Regions from separate parts of the Pseudoduganella sp. R-31 genome, predicted to be linked through region 3. Evidence: predicted binding sites of a transcription regulator. Region 3 holds the regulator's gene; each other region holds the start of a gene.

Region 1 (3,273 bases), 3.3 Mb from region 3:
CATTTCGCCGCAGGTGCGGGCCCACCTGTTCGAGCCGTTTTATACTACGTCGAGCAAAGGCACGGGCCTGGGGCTGTATCTGGCGCGTGAATTGTGCTCGAATAACGAAGCCATGCTGGACTACGAACACCGCTTCGAAGCCAGCGTGACAGAGGGCGGTGCGCGCAAATCGAGCGGCCGTTTTGTGATTACATTTGCGAAAAACACATGACTTCTCCACGTGTCCTGGTCGTCGACGATGAAGCCGACCTGCGCGAACTACTGGAAATTACCCTGCTGAAGATGGGGCTGGACGTGGACAGCACCGAAACACTTCAGCAAGCACGCCAGCTGTTTGCCGAAAAAGACTTCCAACTGGTGCTGACCGACATGCGCTTGCCCGACGGCCTTGGGCTGGACCTGGTGCGCGAGGTGGCGGCCAGCGGCAAGAATATCCCGATTGCAGTCGTGACGGCCTTCGGCAGTGCCGAAAATGCCGTGGTGGCGCTGAAGGCGGGCGCCTTTGACTATGTGAGCAAGCCGGTGCAGCTGGAGCAGTTGCGCGTGCTGGTGCAGTCGGCGTTGAAGCTGAGCGACAGCGCCCCGGCTGCCGCCCGGGCGCGCGGACAGGCGCAAGGCAGGCTGCGCGGCAGTTCGGCTGCGATCCAGGCCCTGCGCGCCCAGATTGCCCGGCTGGCGCGCTCGATGGCGCCGATTGCCATCAGTGGCGAGTCGGGCAGCGGCAAGGAGCTGGCGGCGCGCGAAATCCACGCCCAGAGCTCGCGCGCGGACAAGCCGTTCATCGCCGTCAACTGCGGCGCCATCCCGGAAGCCCTGATGGAGGCCGAGTTCTTCGGCTACCGCAAGGGCGCGTTCACCGGCGCTTCCGACGAGCGCGACGGCTTCTTCCAGGCTGCCAACGGCGGTACCCTGATGCTGGACGAGGTGGCCGACCTGCCGCTGGCCATGCAGGTCAAGCTGCTGCGCGCGATCCAGGAACGGCGCGTGCGCAAGATCGGCGCCACGGCCGAGGAGCCGGTCGACGTGCGCATCATTTCAGCCACCCACAAGAATCTGGAAAAGCTGGTGGAGGACGGCCTGTTCCGGCAGGACTTGTTCTATCGCCTGAACGTGATCGAACTGCGCCTGGCGCCCTTGCGCGAGCGGCTTGACGACCTGGACGAACTGGTCGAAGCCATCCTGGCGCGGCTGGGGAGCTTTGAGCAAAAGGTGGTGCTGGCGCCCGGCGTGCTGGACGTCTTGAAAGGCTACTCCTTCCCGGGCAATGTGCGGGAGCTGGAGAATATCCTGGAACGCGCGCTGGCATTTTCCAATGATGGCGTGATCTCGGCGGAAGACCTGGCGCTGAAAGGCGGTTCGCTGCCGGCGCCAGTGCCAAGCCCTGCGCCCGTGGCCGCGCCAGCCGCTCCTGCCAGCCCGGAGCCCAGCCAGGCTGCCGCCCAGCCGGCCAGCCCGGCCGCCACGCCAGCGCCGGTGGCAAGCTTGCCGGCCGAAGCCCCTGCAGGGGCGGCCGCAGCAGGCGGCGCGCCGGCCATGCCGCAGCTGCCGGCGTTCAATGTCCAGGCAAGCAGCCTGCCGGCCTACCTGGAAGCGGTCGAGCGCGACATCATCACGCGTGTCCTGGCCCAGGCCAACTACAACCGCACCCAGGCCGCCCAGCTGCTGGGCATCAGCTACCGCCAGCTTCGCTACCAGATGCAGAAGCTGAACATCCAGGACCCAGGCTAGCAGTTCGCGGCGGCGGGGCGCCCGCCGCCCGATTGGTCTATAATCCCGGTCCGCCGCGAAAATCCCCTTGATTGATGTAGCGTTTTCGCCAACGCACAACCGTGTGCTGCGCCGCAACATTGCTTATTAAATCAGCACGCAAAAAGCTGTGTTAGTGCTCGCTCACCGCCGATCGCCTGTAGCGATGGGGGATATCAAAAGTCAATAAGAAAACGTGGTCTAAACGAAAAAATTTCACCTTGTACGATCCGAATCACGTCACTACAATTAGTGGACAGAATTCGATGGTCCACTAGATATAGTGGCCATTAACAAATACTGAATACGCGGAGCATAAATGCAATCTACTCAAGATATTTCCACCACTCAGGCGCCTCAAGTGCCTGTTTCCGCTGGCGAAACCGCTGGCGGCGTCGCTGTTTCCGCTAGCCAAATGGCCGACTACCGCATCATCCGCCGCAACGGCGCCGTGGTCGCTTTCGAGCCATCCAAGATCGCCGTGGCAATGACCAAGGCCTTCCTGGCAGTAAACGGCGGCCAGGGTGCGGCTTCCGCCCGCATCCGCGAACTGGTGGAAGAATTGACCAAGAACGTGGTGAGCGCCCTGATGCGCCGCCAGCCAGCCGGCGGCACCTTCCATATCGAAGACGTGCAAGACCAGGTTGAACTGGCCCTGATGCGCTCCGGCGAACACGACGTGGCACGCTCCTACGTGCTGTACCGCGCCAAGCACATGGAAGAACGCCGCCTGAAGAAAGAGGCAGCCGGCGCCACCGCGACCGCTGAGCCGCAGATCAACGTCACCGAGAACGGCGTATCCCGTCCGCTGGTGATGCAGGAAGTGCGCGACCTGATCGGCGCCGCCTGCAAGGGCCTGGAAAAGCACGTCGATGCCGACGCCATCCTGGCCGAAACCGTGAAGAACCTGTACGACGGCGTGCCGGTCGAAGAACTGCACAAGTCCGCCATCCTGGCTGCCCGCGCGCTGATGGAAAAGGACCCGGCCTACTCCCAGGTGACCGCCCGCATCCTGCTGCACACCATCCGCAAGGAAGTGTTCGGCAAGGAAGTTCCGCAAGCCGGCGCCGCTGCCGCCTACATCGAATACTTCCCGCAGTACATCGCCAAGGGCATCGCCGCTGAACTGCTGAACGAAGAACTGGGCAAGTTCGACCTGGCCAAGCTGGCCAAGGCCCTGGTGGCCGACCGCGACCTGCAGTTCGGCTACATCGGCCTGCAAACCCTGTACGACCGCTACTTCCTGCACGTGCGCGATGTGCGCATCGAAATGCCGCAGGCCTTCTACATGCGCGTCGCCATGGGCCTGGCCCTGAACGAAACCGACCGCGAAGCGCGCGCCATCGAGTTCTACAACCTGCTGTCGACCTTCGACTTCATGTCGTCGACCCCGACCCTGTTCAACTCCGGCACCCAGCGTTCGCAGCTGTCCTCCTGCTACCTGACCACCGTGTCCGACGACCTGGAAGGCATCTACGACGCCATCAAGGAAAACGCACTGCTGGCCAAGTTCGCCGGCGGCCTGGG
Region 2 (3,273 bases), 3.1 Mb from region 3:
GACCTTGAAGCAGGCGCAGGCCAACCTGATCACGTCCGAGAAGATGGCATCGCTGGGCGCGCTGGTAGCAGGCATTGCGCACGAACTGAATACGCCGATCGGCAACAGCCTGCTGACCGCGACGGCATTGAGTGACATGTGCAAGGAGTTCGAGCGCCAGCTCTCCGAGGGCGGCATCAAGCGCTCGGCCCTCGATACGCATCTGAAGGATGCGCGCATGGCGTGCTCGATCATCACCAACTCCCTGACGCGGGCGGCTGACCTGATCCACTCCTTCAAGCAGGTGGCGGTCGACCAGACCTCCGACAAACGGCGTTCGTTCAACCTGCATGGCGTGGTGCACGACACGCTGGCGACTTATTCCGCCCAGCTGCGCCGTGCCAACTGCGAAGTGAAGGTGTGGATGCCGGAGACGCTCAACTTCATGTCCTACCCCGGCAGCGTGGGCCAGGTGCTGAGCAACCTGATCCAGAACGCCATCATGCATGCCTTCGAGGGACGGGAGTCCGGGCATATCACCATCAGTGCCGTCGAGATGGACGAGGATAATGTCGAACTGCGCTTTGCCGATGACGGCAATGGCATGAGTGCGCGCACGCTGCGCCAGGTGTACGATCCCTTCTTCACCACCAAGATGGGGCAGGGCGGGTCAGGGCTCGGCATGAACATCGTCTACAACCTCGTTACCGGTGTCTTGCGCGGGACCATCCACGTTGAATCCGAGCCTGGAAAAGGCACTACCGTGATCATGACCTTGCCGCGCCAGGTTCCCGCGAAGGAGGAACTGGCGGAAACCGACCTGCTTCACGCGCAGTAGTCGGGCAAAGCCAGAAGTCAGGTGCGCAAGCCTTCCAGGATTTTCAATGCAGCACGCTCCGCTTCGCCTTCGGCGGCATGCTGGTCCAGAAAGGTCTGGTCTGCCGACACGCGTCGCTTCGGATAGATATGGGTCATATGCATCGGGTTCGCGGAAGGGGCGAAGATGGAGACGTAGGCGCCCCATTGCTCCGTGCCTTCAAGCAGTTCGCCGGTGTACTCAATCTCGTAGTCATCAACGCTTTTGGTAGGCATCGTCATTCCAGGATCAGCGCAGGAACTTGCCGGCTTTGGCTTCGAGGAGCCGAACCAGTTCGGCCTGCATGTATTCGTAGTCGTCAGGAATGTCGAGGCAAATCACGCGCTTCCCGTTCAGGTGCGCCCTGAAATCGCGGGAGAGGCGGTTGCGGTGAGTCTTCTCCATCACGAAGATGATGTTGGCCCACGCGATCTGCTCGCTCGACAGGGGGACGTCGGCGTCATTGCCCAGGCCTGCGGAATCGGTCTCCACATCGGGCCAGCTCGCGAATACATGCTCCGCTGTCGGGCTGCGCAAGCGATTTTGCGTGCAGATGAAGAGTGCTCGTTTCATGGTATAGGCGAAATTTGCACGAATCTTATCAAATTTAAACCAGATCAAGGAAATCAAAAGTCTGTGCCGTCAAGTCGTTGTTCACTACATTTAGTGTGTAATATCCATCTCAGCACAACATGTAGTTAAAGAGAATAATGAACCCTGCCCGCAAGACTACCGTGGACGTGGAGTCCTCGATCAATGAATACCTCCAGCAGCTCGACTGGCGGGTGAACGCCAATGCCAACCAGGGCTATTCGCTGGGCGGCATGATCCTCAACATTTCCGGCAAGATGGTCGCCAACTACTGGCTCGACCACGTCTACCCGCGCACGGTCGGCGAAGCGCATCGCAATGCCGATATCCACATCCATGACCTCGACATGCTGGCCGGGTATTGCGCCGGCTGGTCATTGCGCACGCTGCTGAACGAAGGCCTGAACGGTGTGCCGGGAAAGGTGGAATCGGCGCCGCCGAAGCACCTCTCCAGCGCCGCCGGCCAGATCGTGAACTTCCTTGGCACCTTGCAGAACGAATGGGCCGGTGCACAGGCTTTCAGCTCCTTCGACACCTATATGGCGCCCTACGTCCGCAAGGATAGGCTGGGCTATGAACAGGTACTGCAGACCATGCAGGAACTGGTCTACAACCTGAACGTCCCCTCGCGCTGGGGCACGCAAACGCCTTTCACCAACCTCACTTTCGACTGGACCTGTCCGGAAGACTTGCAGGAGCAGGTGCCGGTGATCGCCGGCGAAGAGATGCCGTTTACCTACGGCGACCTGCAGGCCGAGATGGACATGATCAACCGCGCCTACATCGAAGTGATGATGCGCGGCGACGCCAAAGGCCGCGCCTTCACCTTCCCGATCCCGACCTACAACATCACGCCGGACTTCGACTGGCACAGCCCGAATGCCGACCTGCTATTCGAAATGACTGCCCGCTATGGCTTGCCTTACTTCCAGAACTTCGTGAACTCGGAACTCAAGCCGAACATGATCCGCTCCATGTGCTGCCGCCTGCAACTCGACCTGCGCGAACTGCTCAAGCGGGGCAACGGCCTGTTTGGCTCGGCCGAACAAACCGGCTCGCTGGGCGTGGTCACGTTGAACTGCGCCCGCCTTGGCTACCTGTATGCAGGCGACGAGGCGGCGCTGTTTGCACGCGTGGACGAACTGCTTGAACTGGGCAAGACCAGTCTGGAGATCAAGCGCCAGGTGATCCAGCGCCTGATGGATGGCGGCCTGTTCCCCTATACCAAGCGTTACCTCGGCACGCTGCGCAACCATTTCTCCACGCTTGGCGTGAATGGCATGAACGAAATGCTGCGCAACTTCAGCGGCGACACGGAAGACATCACCACCGAAGCCGGGGCCGCGCTGGCGATACGCCTGCTCGATCACATCCGCGCCCGCATGCTGGAGTTCCAGGAAGAGACAGGGCATATGTACAACCTCGAGGCTACGCCGGCCGAAGGCACAACCTACCGCTTTGCCAAGGAGGACCGTGCCCGCATGCCGTCGATCCTGCAGGCAGGCACGCCGGAAATGCCTTACTACACCAACTCTTCGCAGCTCCCGGTGGGCTTCACCGATGACCCGTTCGAAGCGCTGGAGCGGCAGGACGAGCTGCAACGGAAATACACAGGCGGCACCGTGCTGCACCTGTACATGACCGAGCAGGTATCCAGCGCCGATGCCTGCCGCCGCCTGGTGCAGCGCGCACTGACGCACTTCCGCCTGCCGTACATCACGGTGACGCCGACGTTCTCGATCTGTCCGAAACACGGCTACTTGAGCGGCAAGCACGAATTCTGTCCGAAATGCGATGAGGACATCCTTGCGCGCAAGACGCGCGAACTTTCACTTGACTAAGGAGAT
Region 3 (3,273 bases):
CCGGTAAGGCGGGTCAGACCCGCAGGGTCAGACCCCTGTGCGCCGAAGCCCCACGCCGTAGAGCAGAGGGTGCCTGACCCTGCGGGTCAGGCACCGGTTTACCGGTTTTAGGCCGAATAACCCCCGAAATCCGCCGAATCCGGCCAAACGATTGCCGGATCTGGCCACTTAATCTACAATCTTGGCTCCATTACTGTCTCACGTAACTGGCGAAAAACTAGCTGGCGCTTGCGCTGCTGGTGAGAGGTGGGCAACCACCGGGGAACGTGAGATCTCAAACAGCCGTTCGCCTGGGCAGCCACGATGGAAACCTGCGTTTCGGCTGCCCTGTCACTTTTTGGCTCCCGATTCGATCCAATCTGCCTTAAAAACTGGAGTAATTTCATGTTCGCAAAAGATCACACCCTCGCCAACGTTGACGCGGAGCTGTTTGCCGCTATCCAGAACGAGAACAAGCGCCAGCACGACCACATCGAGCTGATCGCTTCTGAGAACTACACCTCGCCAGCCGTAATGGAAGCCCAGGGCTCGCAGCTCACCAATAAATACGCCGAAGGCTATCCTGGCAAGCGCTACTACGGTGGCTGCGAGTACGTGGACGTCGTCGAGCAACTGGCAATCGACCGCGTGAAGCAGCTGTTCGGCGCCGAAGCAGCCAACGTGCAGCCTAACTCCGGTTCCCAGGCTAACCAGGGCGTGTTCTTCGCTGTCCTGAAACCAGGCGACACCATCATGGGCATGTCGCTGGCGGAAGGCGGCCACCTGACCCACGGCATGGCGCTGAACATGTCCGGCAAATGGTTCAACGTCGTTTCCTACGGCCTGACCGCTGAAGAAGACATCGACTACGACGCAATGGAAGCCCTGGCCAAGGAACACAAGCCTAAGCTGATCATCGCCGGCGCGTCCGCCTTCTCCAAGAAGATCGACTTCGAGCGCTTCGCCAAAGTCGCCAAGGCCGTTGGCGCCTACTTCATGGTCGACATGGCCCACTACGCCGGCCTGATCGCCGCTGGCCTGTATCCGAACCCGGTTCCGCACGCCGACTTCGTGACCTCCACCACCCACAAGTCCCTGCGCGGCCCACGTGGCGGCATCATCCTGATGAAAGCCGAACACGAAAAGATCATCAACTCCGCGATCTTCCCTGGCATCCAGGGCGGCCCGCTGATGCACGTGATCGCCGGCAAGGCAGTGGCCTTCAAGGAAGCCCTGTCCCCTGAATTCAAGGCCTACCAGCAGCAAGTGGTGAAGAACGCCGACGTGCTGGCCAAGACCCTGATCAAGCGCGGCCTGCGCATCGTTTCCGGCGGCACCGAGTCGCACGTGTTCCTGGTCGACCTGCGCGCTAAGAACCTGACCGGCAAGGAAGCGGAAGCGATCCTGGGCCAGGCGCACATGACCTGCAACAAGAACGGCATCCCGAACGACCCGCAGAAGCCATTCGTGACTTCGGGCATCCGCCTGGGTTCGCCAGCCTTCACCACCCGCGGTTTCAAGGAAGCCGAAGCGGAAGAAGTGGGCAACCTGATCGCCGACGTGCTGGATAACCCGCACGATGCAGCAACCATCGAGCGCGTGAAAGCCGCTGTGAAGGTGCTGGCTGACAAATTCCCTGTTTACGCCTAAGCAAGCGGTTGGTACTATCGAGGCGCCGGATCGTAAGGTCCGGCGCTTTTTCATTCAATAATAAGAGACGCTCAATCCATGAAATGCCCGTTCTGCCAGCACGATGATATCCAGGTCCTCGACACCCGCGTGTCGGAGGAAGGGGACGCCATCAAGCGGCGCCGGCGCTGCGTGAACTGCGACAAGCGCTTCACCACCTGGGAGCGGATCGAACTGACCATGCCTTATGTGGTCAAGAAGAACGGCAGCCGCACCGAGTATTCGGCCGACAAGCTGCGCGCCAGCCTGATGCTGGCCTTGCGCAAGCGCCCTGTTGCCGCCGAGTCCGTTGACAAGGCGGTTTCCTCGATCGAAGAAAAGCTGCTGACCAGCGGCCAGCGTGAAGTCGATTCGGTCTTCGTCGGCGAACTCGTCATGGCCGAGCTCAAGCGCCTGGACAAAGTGGCGTATATCCGCTTCGCATCCGTCTACAAGAACTTCGAAGACCTGGCCGAATTCCAGGACGCGATCGAAGAAGTTGGTGACGGTCAAGAGCTCTCTCCCAAGGCTTGATATTTCTCAAACCCGCGAGTCCTCTGCTGACTAATTTGATCAGCAGGGGAGGGCTGTGCCATGCATCGTCCATTTGCTGGGTTCACCATGGTGGAAGTGTTGGTTGCCGTGCTGCTGCTCGCCGTCGGCCTGGTCGGCGCGCTGGCGATGCAGGCCCACGCCATGCGCACTCGACAGGAGTCGAGCCTGCAGACCGAAGCCCTGCAGGCTGCCGCCACGCTTGCTGACCACATCCGCGCGAACGCCGCGCAGTCCTCCGCTTACCTGGGATTCGAATTCGACGCCAGCGATGCCAGCGGCGTTTCCGGCGCACCGGCTTCCTGTGCCGGCGCGCCCTGCGATTCCGGCGCCATGGCGCGGCAAGAGCTGGAAGAGTTCCGCCGTCACCTTGCGGCTGTGCTGCCGCAAGCCCGCGCCGTCATCTGCCGCGACGCCGACACGGCGCCGGGCGGCCAGTTGCAATGGCCATGCTCCGGTGGCGCCGATGCGCCCGTCGTCATCAAGATAGGCTGGCGCTTCCGGCGGCCAGATGGGGCTGCTGCCGGTTTGGCCACCGTTCCAGGCGTTGCTTTGCCCATCGCGCTGGCCGATCCGCCACCCTTGCCCGGCCCACCGCCAGCGGCGCCCGCCCAGCCGGCTCCAAACGATCCGGTTGATCCGCCAGCCGCAGGAGACATGCAATGACAGCACGCCAGCATGGCCTGGCCATGGCCGAAGTCCTCGTCGCGATGGCGCTCAGCCTGTTGGTAGCGTTGGCGGCCGCCTCCCTCCTGCACGCGTCCGATAGCGACTTCCTGCATAACGGCGCCAATACCCGCATTGACGATAGTGGCCGCTTCGCACTGGCAATCATCGGCCAATCCCTGCGGCAGGCGGGCTATCCCGGCGAGCCAGGCGCGGAGGTCGCCGCCGCGCCAACGTCGCCCATGGCCATCGAAGGCCGCGACGCCGCAAGTGTGGCAACCAACGCCGACGGCCTCGGCCCAGCGCTGCCAGCTGTCAACGGCAGCGACGTACTCGCCATTCGCTATGCACCTGCAGCAATCGCCGGCGCGGAGGGCGGCGGCGCCATGCTCAATTGCGCCGGTTTCC

Evidence for each region. Region 3 encodes NrdR, which represses ribonucleotide reductase genes. Its sites were predicted from a motif close to CACNANATNTNGTG; they were not measured.
Region 1: the regulator NrdR is predicted to act here: its motif matches at 2,019-2,032, upstream of ACN9MY_RS27655 (ribonucleoside-diphosphate reductase subunit alpha).
Region 2: the regulator NrdR is predicted to act here: its motif matches at 1,522-1,535, upstream of ACN9MY_RS26050 (ribonucleoside triphosphate reductase).

The regions. Positions count from the first base shown of each region.
Region 1 covers NZ_CP183986.1:6,073,533-6,076,805, reverse strand. Annotated here, with positions in the region: gene ACN9MY_RS27665 (ATP-binding protein) at 1-211, shown strand, start outside; gene ACN9MY_RS27660 (sigma-54-dependent transcriptional regulator) at 208-1,728, shown strand; gene ACN9MY_RS27655 (ribonucleoside-diphosphate reductase subunit alpha) at 2,066-3,273, shown strand, end outside.
Region 2 covers NZ_CP183986.1:5,712,893-5,716,165, reverse strand. Annotated here, with positions in the region: gene ACN9MY_RS26065 (CHASE domain-containing protein) at 1-817, shown strand, start outside; gene ACN9MY_RS26060 (hypothetical protein) at 835-1,071, opposite strand; gene ACN9MY_RS26055 (low molecular weight protein tyrosine phosphatase family protein) at 1,085-1,408, opposite strand; gene ACN9MY_RS26050 (ribonucleoside triphosphate reductase) at 1,546-3,267, shown strand.
Region 3 covers NZ_CP183986.1:2,612,240-2,615,512, forward strand. Annotated here, with positions in the region: ZMP/ZTP riboswitch at 193-303, shown strand; gene glyA (serine hydroxymethyltransferase) at 385-1,629, shown strand; gene nrdR (transcriptional regulator NrdR) at 1,708-2,181, shown strand; gene pilV (type IV pilus modification protein PilV) at 2,242-2,865, shown strand; gene ACN9MY_RS11945 (PilW family protein) at 2,862-3,273, shown strand, end outside.